Regions from separate parts of the Lactimicrobium sp. genome, predicted to be linked through region 1. Evidence: riboswitches for the same ligand, from Rfam matches in the RefSeq annotation. Region 1 holds a riboswitch; the other holds the start of a gene.
What was found. Region 1 has a riboswitch for thiamine pyrophosphate ahead of SOI44_RS08665 (ECF transporter S component). Riboswitches for the same ligand answer to the same signal wherever they lie in the genome.
Positions count from the first base shown of each region.

Region 2: it holds a riboswitch for thiamine pyrophosphate, as region 1 does, so the genes downstream of both, SOI44_RS10200 (YkoF family thiamine/hydroxymethylpyrimidine-binding protein) here and SOI44_RS08665 (ECF transporter S component) in region 1, are expected to answer to the same signal.

Region 1 covers NZ_JAZHUW010000036.1:15,050-20,829, forward strand. The annotation lists gene SOI44_RS08635 (hypothetical protein) at 1-245, shown strand, start outside; gene SOI44_RS08640 (metal-dependent transcriptional regulator) at 346-732, opposite strand; gene SOI44_RS08645 (carbohydrate kinase family protein) at 856-1,791, shown strand; gene SOI44_RS08650 (pseudouridine-5'-phosphate glycosidase) at 1,788-2,708, shown strand; gene SOI44_RS08655 (aminoglycoside N(3)-acetyltransferase) at 2,708-3,526, shown strand; gene SOI44_RS08660 (GAF domain-containing protein) at 3,527-3,991, opposite strand; TPP riboswitch at 4,029-4,115, shown strand; gene SOI44_RS08665 (ECF transporter S component) at 4,143-4,703, shown strand; gene SOI44_RS08670 (DUF402 domain-containing protein) at 4,791-5,330, shown strand; partial or broken rRNA gene SOI44_RS08675 (16S ribosomal RNA) at 5,654-5,780, shown strand, end outside.
Region 2 covers NZ_JAZHUW010000056.1:3,118-8,897, reverse strand. The annotation lists gene SOI44_RS10210 (ABC transporter ATP-binding protein) at 1-1,394, opposite strand, end outside; gene SOI44_RS10205 (ECF transporter S component) at 1,384-1,986, opposite strand; gene SOI44_RS10200 (YkoF family thiamine/hydroxymethylpyrimidine-binding protein) at 2,011-2,682, opposite strand; TPP riboswitch at 2,718-2,806, opposite strand; gene SOI44_RS10195 (NAD(P)/FAD-dependent oxidoreductase) at 2,932-3,645, opposite strand; gene SOI44_RS10190 (hypothetical protein) at 3,587-3,778, shown strand; gene treR (trehalose operon repressor) at 3,935-4,651, shown strand; gene treP (PTS system trehalose-specific EIIBC component) at 4,763-5,780, shown strand, end outside.

The DNA.
Region 1 (5,780 bases):
GCTGTCATATGCTTGATCCGCTGCGTGATGCAAAGTATCCGGATATCCTGCATGTACTTCATCCTGACAGCCTGAAAAGAATTCCTTTTCTAGGTGAAGAATTTGATGGCAGAATGCTGAAAGGAAAGATTGCATCTGGTGTATGCGGAAACGGGCTTCGCTCCGGCATGAAGGTTTCTTGCCTGCTGGTAGAAGATGGCAGGGACATTGACCTGGTCATGATTCCAGCGCATATGCAGCTGTAACAAAGCTTTGCAGTTATCATTTGTTCAGACAGAAAACAAGAGGCAGATCGTCATTGTATGATCTGCCTCTTGTTCTGCGAATGGTTTGGATTATTGCGTATTATGCTTCTTTTTTATTCTGCATGTCTGCCTGGATCTGCTGCTTTACCTTTTCAAAAGTGATATCACTGATATCATGCTCAATGCGGCAGGCATCCTTACGGGCTGTCTCAGGATCAACACCGAGGGAAACAAAATACTCTGTGAAGAGCTTATGACGCTCATAAATATGCTCAGCGATTTTTCTGCCCGGGGGAAGCAGCGTGATTTCACCATCTTTGGCCATTTCAATGTAGCCGTTTTCTCTCAGCTTTTTCATCGCAACACTGATGCTTGCCTTGGAATAGCCGAGCTCCTGTGCGATATCGACGGAATGAACGCTGCCATTTCTTTCCTGCAGCATTAAAATCGCTTCCAGGTAGTCTTCTGCGGATTCATATATCTGCATGATCACTTACCTCCGTTACAATACGAATATTGTAACATTGCTGGCCAAAATGAAAAGAGATGTGCCCCGGCGGCACCTATGCTAAAATATCAGGATGTAAGGATGCGATCAGGAGGATCCCCAATGAGCTGCATTTGTGTGATTGGCGGAGCCAATATTGATATCTGTGGATCAAGCATTGGCCCGCTGCGTTCGTTTGATTCCAATCCCGGGATGATATCCGTTTCCTATGGCGGTGTAGGCCGCAACATTGCTCAGATCTGTGCGCTGCTGCGGAAAAACACACGCTTTGTAACCTGCTTTTCAAGTGACAGTTATGGCCAGATGATGAAGGCAGACTGTGAAATGCTGGGCATGGATACTTCCGGTTCCGTTACGATTGAAGGACTGCCAAGTTCGATGTACATTGCCATTCTGGATAATAACCGTGATATGAAGGTCGGCATGAGTGACATGCGTATTCTGCGCTGCATGGATGAGGCAATGCTGGAGCCTGTTTTAAAAAGCCTGAACAGCGATGATATAATCATCATAGACGCCAACCTGGACATGTCATGCATTCAGTATGTGCTTGATCATGCGCCATGCCATGTGGCAGCCGATCCGGTCAGTACAAGCAAAGCGGGCAGGCTCAGAAATGTACTTGGTCAGCTTTCTATCTTCAAGCCGAATCAGTTTGAGGCAAGGGAACTGACTGGTTTTGGCATTGAAAATGAGGAGGATGCGCGCCGCAGTCTGGACTGGTTTCTGCAGGCAGGTGTGAAAGAAGTGATCATCTCCATGGCAGAGCGCGGCCTGCTGCTGGGTACGGAACATGAAAAGCTGTGGCTGACACACCGCCGTATCTCTCTGGAGAATGCAACCGGCGGCGGTGATACGCTGCTTGGTGCATATGTTGCCGCAAGGCTGGAACACCAGAGTCCGGATCAGGCGATCCGCTATGGTATATCTGCTTCCGTGACGGCAATCGAACAGGATGCTGTCAAGCGGCGCAGCCTCAGTCCTGAAATGATTGAAAAGAGTCTTGATACGATGGATATAAAGGAGAAAAAATTATGAGTGAAATGGTAAGAGTCAATCCTGAAGTTGCAAAGGCATTACAGGAGAACAAGCCTGTCATTGCCCTGGAAAGCACGATTATTTCCCATGGTATGCCGTATCCGCAGAATGTTGAAACGGCAATGCATGTGGAACAGATCATCCGTGATCACGGAGCTGTGCCAGCAACAGTTGGTATCGTTGATGGTGTTGGTGTTGTTGGCCTGACAAAGGATGAGATTGAAGAAATGGGCAAGCGCGGCCATTCGATTCCGAAGGTATCCAGACGCGATCTGCCGATTGTCATGGCAGAAAAGTCATGGGGTGCTACTACTGTTGCGACAACAATGATTCTGGCTGCCAAGGCAGGTGTTGAGTTCTTTGTGACAGGCGGTATCGGCGGTGTTCACAGAGGCGCACAGGAAACATTCGATATTTCGGCTGACCTGGAAGAGCTTGGCAGAACAAATGTAACCGTGATCTGTGCAGGTGCCAAGGCAATTCTGGACCTGAAACTGACTCTGGAAGTACTGGAGACAAAGGGTGTTCCGGTGCTTGGCTATCAGACAAATGATCTGCCTGCTTTCTACTGCCGTGATAATGGCATGGGCCTGAAAGTTGACTATGCGATTAAAGATGCAGCTGATGCAGCAAGAATCGTCAAGGCGAAGAGAGATCTCAAGCTCAATGGCGGCATTCTGATTACCAATCCGATCCCGGAAGAGTATTCAATGCCTACCGATGTGATTAACAAGGCTATTGATGAAGCAATTGCAGAGATGGATGAAAAGGGTATTCATGGCAAGGAGTGCACACCATTCCTGCTTGCCAAGATTGCAGATATTACTGCCGGCAAGTCTCTGGATGCCAACATTCATCTTGTATATAACAATGCGGCAGTTGGTTCGGAAATTGCCAAGGAGTACAGTAAACTCTGATGTCATATGCGCCGGACCATATTGTCAATGACCCCGTAACCAGGGAAACACTGACAGCCGGGCTGAAAAAGCTTGGCCTGCGGGACGGCATGATTGTGGAAGTGCATGCCCGTCTGTCATCTTTTGACTGTGTGATTGGCGGGGCAAGGACGGTTGTGGATGCATTAATGGATATTGCTGGTGAAAACGGAACGATTGTCATGCCGGTGAACTGCCATGACAATGCGGAGCCTTCCACCTGGAAGCATCCGGTGATTCAGCCGCAGGCCTATGCATCTGTGCGCAGCGCAATCCCGCCGTATGATCCCCAGCTGAGTGATATTCCTGATATGGGTGAGGTGGCAGAGAATTTCCGCCGCCGCAAAGGTGTGATCTTTTCACAGCATCCACGTGTTTCCTATGCGGCATGGGGCAGATATGCCAAACTGCTGTGCAACCGGCAGTCTCTGCATTTTCCTCTTGCTGAGGAGAGCCCGGCAGCCCGTATGTATGAGATGAAGGGCTTTGTGCTGCTGATGGGATGTGATTTTGACAGTGCTACGAGCATGCATCTGGCGGAATACCGCACAGATGACAGGCCGATCCGCATTGAAGGCTGCTGCATGCAGACAGATCAGGGACCACAGTGGAAGAATTATCTGGATCTTGATCTGGACAGCAGTGACTTCACACGGGTGCGCAGTGAACTGGTCAAAAAAAAGGCGGTCCGCGAAACAGTGATCGGCGGATCTCGCATTCAGTTTTTCCCACTGGCATATGCCGTGGATGAGGCAACACGCTACTTTGAATCCAATTCGGTATTTGAACTGTACCGGTAATCAGATTTTCCAGGAATGTTTGAGGTATGCTGCAGAAATTTCTGCGGCTGCTTCAAGCATTTCTTTTTCTTCGGTCTCACGGAATCTGTCCTTTACAGGAGCATCCAGATCAATTTCCATGATGACTTCGCCATTGACAATGACCGGAACGCATAATTCACTGCGGCTGTCACTGTCACAGGCAATGTGGCCATGGAAGGACAGTACATCCGCAATCCGCTGCGGCTTTTTTGTCTGCCAGCAGGTGCCGCATACACCTTTGCTATAACCAATATGTGTGCAGGCAGTTTTTCCCTGGAAGGGACCAAGGACAAGTTCACCGTTCTTTACAAAATAGAAACCTGCCCAGTTGAGATTGGCATAGTTCATATTGATGCAGGCAGAAACATTGCTCAGTGCAGCAATCATATCAGGTTCTTCCAGCAGGGCTGCGATCTGCTGGCTGATCAGACTTTTGTTTTCCATGTTTAACATCTTAGCACACTATCCTGTGATAGAATGATTTTGTGAACAGGGGTGCATTTGCTGAGAATTACCCTTATCACCTGATCTAGGTAATACTAGCGTAGGGAGTTCCAATCACTCTTTGCGCCTTCAGAAACGGGGGTGTTTTTTTATGAAGAACAACAAGATCAGAATTATTTCGTACATGGCATTATATGCAGCACTGTATGTCGTCCTGAAATTTGCAGGAGAGTACATTCCATTCCTGAAGATGCCGCAGGGAGGCTCAATTGAGATTGAACTGGCTGCGGTATTCATTGCCTCGTACCACATGGGCTGGAAGTATGGCATTCTGACTGCGATGATCGGCTTTCTGCTGACATTCATCTGCGGCTTCCCGATCTACTGGCTGAATCTTGGCCAGTTTATGCTCGATTATATCCTGCCGCTGCTGTTTGTCGGTGCGGCCAGTCTGCTTGGCCGCAATGGTTCCGTGCGTCAGGTCATCGGCATCTCACTGGCAATGATTCTCAAATATGTCAGTCAGCTGTTATCCGGTGTGTACTACTGGCCGCCGGAGGGCAGTGTTGCCGGCAGTAAGGCAGCCTGGGTATATTCTGCCGGATATAACCTCTGGTACAATCTTGCTACACTGGTTGTATGCATCATTCTTGTGCCGCTGCTGCTGAAAAGACTCGAGAAAACAAGTGCCTGGAAGCAGTTTGCCAGGTAATAGAAAGAGCAGAAACATATATGAGTGGGTGAGAATGCAATCATCCACTTTTTATTTTGGTCAGGGACGAGTAGAATAACAAATGCTATGTCAAAAGTATTAATCCCACATCCTGGACAAATGGTATATATCCAGTCTTTCAAGCATGATGGCAGCCTGCACCGCACATGGTGCAAGGGCTTTGTGCTGGAAGCTGATAAAAAACATATCGTTGCCGTAACCAACCGTGCCTGGGTCATTGAAGCGGATGGAAGACGCTGGCTGACAAGAGAACCAGCGATCTGCTTTTTCTATGATGACCGCTGGTGGAATATTATTTCTATGATCCGTCATTCCGGTGTGTACTACTACTGCAATCTCGCTTCCCCAAGTGTGTATGATGGCGAGGCGGTCAAGAATATTGACTATGATCTGGATGTCAAGCTGTATCCGGATGGCGGCTATCAGATTCTTGATGAAGATGAATTCGCGCAGCACGCCAGGCAGATGCATTATCCGGAAGAAGTGAAAAAGATTGTAGAGAACCAGATGCAGATGTTGATCCACGCAATGGAAAAGGGCGAGGATCCGTTTAACCAGTCATGTATTGATTACTATTACAGCAAATATCTGCATATGAACAGATAATGAAATGATGCCGCTATGCGGTATTTTTTGTATGTTTCAATATCACACGATAATAAAAATCAGTTGACAGATAGGAGGGAAAAAGGGTAAGATCATGAAGCTTCTTCAGAAGGGATTCAGGAATCAGGAAATGATCATGGATCAGCAGTCATAAACTTCGAAAAAAAGTTGTTGACAAAATAAACTGAAGAGGTAAGATAAACAAGCTGTTTCCGAGAAGGGAAGAGCGCAGATCTTTGAAAACTGAACAGAAAGATTAGAACACAAACAACGTCAATGAGTTTATAAGAAATCCTGATTGTAAGAATCAGGTGAGCACAAGTCAAATGAAGAGTTTGATCCTGGCTCAGGATAAACGCTGGCGGCGTGCCTAATACATGCAAGTCGAACGAGGAAGATCCAGCTTGCTGGGTTGACCGAGTGGCGAACGGGTGAGTAATACATAAGCAA
Region 2 (5,780 bases), on a different contig from region 1:
GTTGAGCGAAAATCCTGACCATATGTCGGCTCATCCAGCAGCAGCACCTGCTGTCCGCCGGCAAGCACGGACAGTACGGCAAGCCGGCGCTGCTGTCCCTGCGAAAGCATATATGGAGAAAATCTGGAATAGTGCTCCAGACCATATTCCTTTAACATCTTTCTTGCCCATTCTTCCTTCTTTTCATCACTCATCTCAGGATGCCAGATGGCCAGGCCCGCCAGCACTTCATCTTTGACTTTCTGGGCAACAAACTGGTTGGCCGGGTTCTGAAAGACAATACCGATATGCCGGTATAAATCTTTCTGCTTATACGCACTGATGGAAACACCATCCAGTGAAATCTCTCCCGTATATGCATGCACACCAAGGACAGCCAGAAACAGCGTTGTCTTGCCTGCCCCCGATGGGCCAAGCACAGCACTCATTTTTCCTTTTGGAAACGCTGCCGAAACATCTTTCAGCAGCACATCATCCGCATTTTGTTCATTCTTTTCCCGCTTCTGCCAGCTATGCACGCTTTTCTTTTTACTGCTTCTGCATACGGAAAGATGCTGAAAGGAAAGAACTGCATCCTGCCCATCTGCTGCTTCCTCTTCCTTTTGCGGATAATCAGAAACACTTGGAAAACACAGCCCTTCCTGCCTGATCAAAGCAGCATAATCCTGATAGTTTTCTCTGGTAATGCCTCTTTGCAGGATATGGCCTCCTTCCTTCAGAATCAGTATCTCATCTGCCATTGACAGCCAGTAATCCATGCGGTGGTCAATGATCACAAAGTCATTTCCCGCCTTCGCCATGAATGTGATCATGTCAATCAGCCGCCAGGACTCATCTTCGTCAATATTGGCAAACGGTTCATCCATCAATATGCATTTACTGCCGATCAGAAACAAGCAGCCCAGTTCTGCCCTCTGCTTTTCACCACCAGACAGCGTCTGGAACGACTGATCCAGCAGAGAATCCAAATGAAGCTGTGCCGAGACTGCCTTAATGCGGCCTGACATTTCCGCCTGCGGAACGCAGATGTTTTCCAGACAGAATTCCATCTCATGACGCAGTGTATCCATACAGAACTGCAGTTGAGGATTCTGAAACAGAACCGTGAGATACGATGCCCGCTTCTGTGCATTCAGTCTTCGAAGATTCTGGCCATACAGGAAAATATCACCAGATGCAAGATATCCGCCATTTTCCGGATAGAGCCCGGAAGCAACGGCTGCCAGCGTACTTTTTCCACTGCCGCTGGCACCGGTGATCACACTGATGCCTTTGTGGATCACAAATGAAGTGTGGTCCAGAATATTCCGCTTTCCGTCTTTGAAATAGCGGAACACAACATTCTTCAGTTCAAGTACCGGCACATCCTCTATTACATGAGAATCAGTCTTCAAGATCTTCGGATACTCCCTCAGCCGCCTTGTATCCCTTCAATACGCCAGCCTTGACAAGGGCATCGCCAAGCGCCGGAGTCAGAAGACCATCAAACACAACTGCACTGATGACTCTGACCACCATCATGATTAACAATACCGGCACGGCAATCTTGTTATAGCCGCTGATCAGAAGATTATATCCCATGGTAAAGAAGGAGCAGATCACAGCAGACAGACACATTGTGCCTCTGTCATAGTGTTTGTACTTCCGCAGCATGATCAGCAGCTCAAAGCCAAACCCCTGAACCAGTCCGGACAGAATAATAATCGGACCAAAGTAGTTTCCCATCAGGCATTCCATGATGGCCGCCAGCAGTTCTGCCACAATGCCAGTGCCAGGCTTGCGCATGACATAGATGCCAAAGGCCCCTGCCATGAAGTAAATACCATAGAACGGCTCATAGCCAAGTGATCCCATACCAGCTGGTGTCAGCAGACCATACAGAATACCGCCGGCATATGTACATCCCATATAAATCACGCCAAACAAAACTGCACAAATTGCAATCAGTAATACATCCTTCAGCTTCCAGCTATTATTGTTCCCCATAATTTCCATCTCCATCCAGCCTGTTTATTTCTCTTCTTCCGGAATATTTGCCGCCACAGTAGCCTCCAGAATGTAGTGACTCAGATGCTCTGCACCATACGTATTCACATAGTTAAAGTAAGCAAAGATGTCCTGCACATCCCCCTTCAGAATCGTGCAGTAATGAGAACTTCTTTCATAAATGCCAAGATCAATCGCATGATTCACAATTGTGGCAATATGCCTCATATAATCTGGGATACCCATCGGATAAAAGGCAATCTTGCACATTACCGGGAAATGGACATCTTTGATCAGCGGTTCATTCACCGGTACATCATCCACATTCATGAACGAATCCGCATCAACATCACCCGGGCAGCCTCTTGAAAAAGTCATCTCCGATGTCATGTGCACGCCAGGTTTGAAGGCATTGATAAAGCATGCCTTTACAGAGTCCATCACATGAACCTGCTTTCCCCGGTAAACCGTCGAAAGCTCATCTGTCATCTGCCATACCTTGTCTGTCTTTGTCTTCTTAAGCGAATCAAGAATGATATTGATGAAATCATCACTCATGATATTCAGCGTAAAACGGCATCCATTCACCTTCAAAGATGTAGGAGAAGAAGCACTGCCGCATCCACAGTCCGAACCACCTGTACTGCAGGCAGTCTTATTGCCATATGTCACATATGGCTTCGTTACTTCACTCATCAAAAAAGACCTCCTTTACCGGAGGCCATCATTACAAAATAATCTCGTTTTCTCCCTACGCTGTCATTACACAGATCAGGTAAACGGGTATCATCTCAGCCACAAGGCACCCCGGAAACTATTGATTGAAGCACAGTGGTTATTTTAATAATCCCACGCTGATGTGTCAACATCATGCCATCAGCTGTTAACGCCCGATGCTGACAGGCCTGCTCTTTGCATATTAGAACAGTTAATTTGTTCTGCCTGTCAGATCTGCATGGCAAGGTTATATGCGGAATGAACTGCATTCAGCAGGTTGGAGATCTTTGCAGAGTCACCAATAACATGTACATGATCTGCGTTTTCCGGAACATCAAACGGAAGACCACGCTTAAAGCCAATGCTTTGTACAATCACATCTGCTGGCAGCCGGACTTCTTTTCCTGTTTCATCCAGGATCGTGAGACTATTTTCATCTGCACTGACGGTCCTGGCAGAAGTATAGATGGGAACATTGTAATATTCGAAGGCATCTCTCAGGAAGCTTGTATTTGCCATACAGCTTCCAGGTGCAATCAGAATATCATCTTTCACTTCTACAATAACAGGCTTTCTGCCACTCTTGGCAATCTCATACGCCATCTCACAGCCAGTGAGTCCGCCGCCGATAATCACGACATTTTCACCATCTTTACAGCCATTACTGATATATTCCTGAGCAGTCAGAAAACGTTCACTTCCAGGCAGATGAAGACGGTTAGGTCCCATTGAGCCTGCAGCAATCACATACTCATCCGTCTCAACATCATCAAGACTTTTTACCTCCGTATGGAACCTGATATCAATATGATTCTTCTCAACCTGTGTTTCATAATATTTCAGGAGTTCTTTGTCCTTCTCCTTGAAGGAGAAAGAGGCAGCGATGCCCCAATGGAAAGCAAAGAGCCATCTGACAGATGCCCAGCTGGAAGTGATCTTCAATCATACAATGAACAGCATCTTCAATCTTCTCCGGCTCTGGCTCAACGGCAGCGTGAATATGGAAGAGACACAGTTTAAGGAACTCTATGGCAATATCATTCTGAACGGAATATATACTTACATCTATAGGTAAAGACAATACTGCAGACAAGTGTGCCAGAGCACATTCTGGCTGGTGAATAAAATACATGTGCTCAGCGCAGATCTGCCTTTGGAAACAGCACCTGTCTCAATTCTGCTATAACATCCACAGATTCTGCCATGTATAATGAAACCCGGAGCAGAATACATGTCAAAATATCAGGAGATTGAAAACAGAATACGGGCACAGATTGAGGATGGAACTTATTCTGCCGGATCACGGCTGCCTGGTGAGCACGAACTCATGGAAGTATATGGGGCATCGCGTGATACCATCCGCAAAGCCTTATCTCTTCTTGCCCAGGATGGCTTCATCCAGAAAGCCAAGGGCATTGGCTCCATTGTGCTGTCCATCAATCGGTTTGAATTTCCCGTCAATGGCGTTGTCTCCTTCAAGGAGCTTGCGTCCACCATGGGCAAGAAGGTTGAAACAGAAGTCATCTGCTGTGAGAAGACGCATCCGGATGAGAAGTTTCAGAAGTATCTGAAGATGAAGGCAGATGAATGGATATATCTTTTGCAGAGAGTGCGTCGCATTGACGGAGAAGCCGTTATTCTGGATACCGATGTTCTCAATGCCGGGATCTGTCCCGGCATCACAAAGGAAATTGCGGCGGACTCATTGTATGAATATCTGGAAGGAACGCTCCATCTCAGGATTGCCTATGCCGAGAAGGAGATCACCTGCCAGAGTGCAACCAATCAGGATATGCGCTGGTTGGATATGAAAGGCTTTAACATGGTGGTCAATGTGGAATCCTTCACCTATCTGGACGATGCACGTGTCTTCCAGTACACATCCAGCCGTCATCGTCCGGACAAGTTTGTGTTCCGTGATTTTGCCAGAAGAAATCCCAGAGCCTGATGAGCGCCCTCTGCCTGCAGAGAGCGTTTTCATTTTGCTATTGACACACATGTACGTACAGGTTAATATCACTATGCAACACATGTACGTACATGTACATAGAGGGAAAATATGGGAAAATTCGAAAATGATGCTTCAAAGCTGCTGGAATACGTTGGCGGAAAAGACAACATCAAAGCAGTCTCTCACTGTGTCACCAGAATGCGTTTTGTCCTGATTGACCAGTCCAAGGCAGATGTCAAGAAGATTGAGGCACTGCCTTCTACCAAGGGAACCTTCACACAGGCTGGACAGTTCCAGGTCATCATCGGCAATGATGTGGCTGACTACTACAACGATTTCATCAAGATCTCCGGTCTGGAAGGTGTTTCCAAGAATGCTGTCAAGCAGGCAGCCAAGTCCAACCAGAATCCCGTTCAGAAACTGATGACCAATCTGGCTGAAATCTTTGCGCCACTGATTCCTGCGATCATTGTCGGTGGCTTGATTCTTGGTTTCCGTAATGTCATTGATTCTCTGTATATCTTCGGTGACGGCACACAGACACTTGTTGCCACCTCCCAGTTCTGGGCAGGAGTAGACAAATTCCTGTGGCTGATTGGTGAAGCTGTCTTCCATACCGGCATTCCGGTAGGTATCTGCTGGTCCGTTCAGAAGAAGATGGGCGGTACTGAAATGCTTGGTATTGTCCTTGGTCTGACCCTTGTCTCCGGCCAGCTGGTCAATGCCTATGCCGTTGCCGGCATGGCAGCCGATGCCTGGGCACCTGACTATGTCTGGAACTTCGGCTTTGCATCCGCAAGAATGATCGGCTATCAGGCACAGGTCATTCCGGCCATGCTGGCAGCCTTCACACTTGCCTATCTGGAACGCTTCTTCAACAAGATCACACCATCCGTCATCAAGATGATTGTTGTCCCGTTCTGCTCACTGCTGCTGGCCGTCATGGCAGCCCACTTCGTTCTGGGCCCGATCGGCTGGACACTTGGCACATGGATCTCTGATGTCGTCTATGCCGGAATCTCCGGAAAGTTCCGCATCATCTTCGCTGCGATCTTTGGTTTCTTCTATGCCCCGCTGGTCATCACCGGCCTGCACCATATGTCCAATGCCATCGATCTGCAGCTGA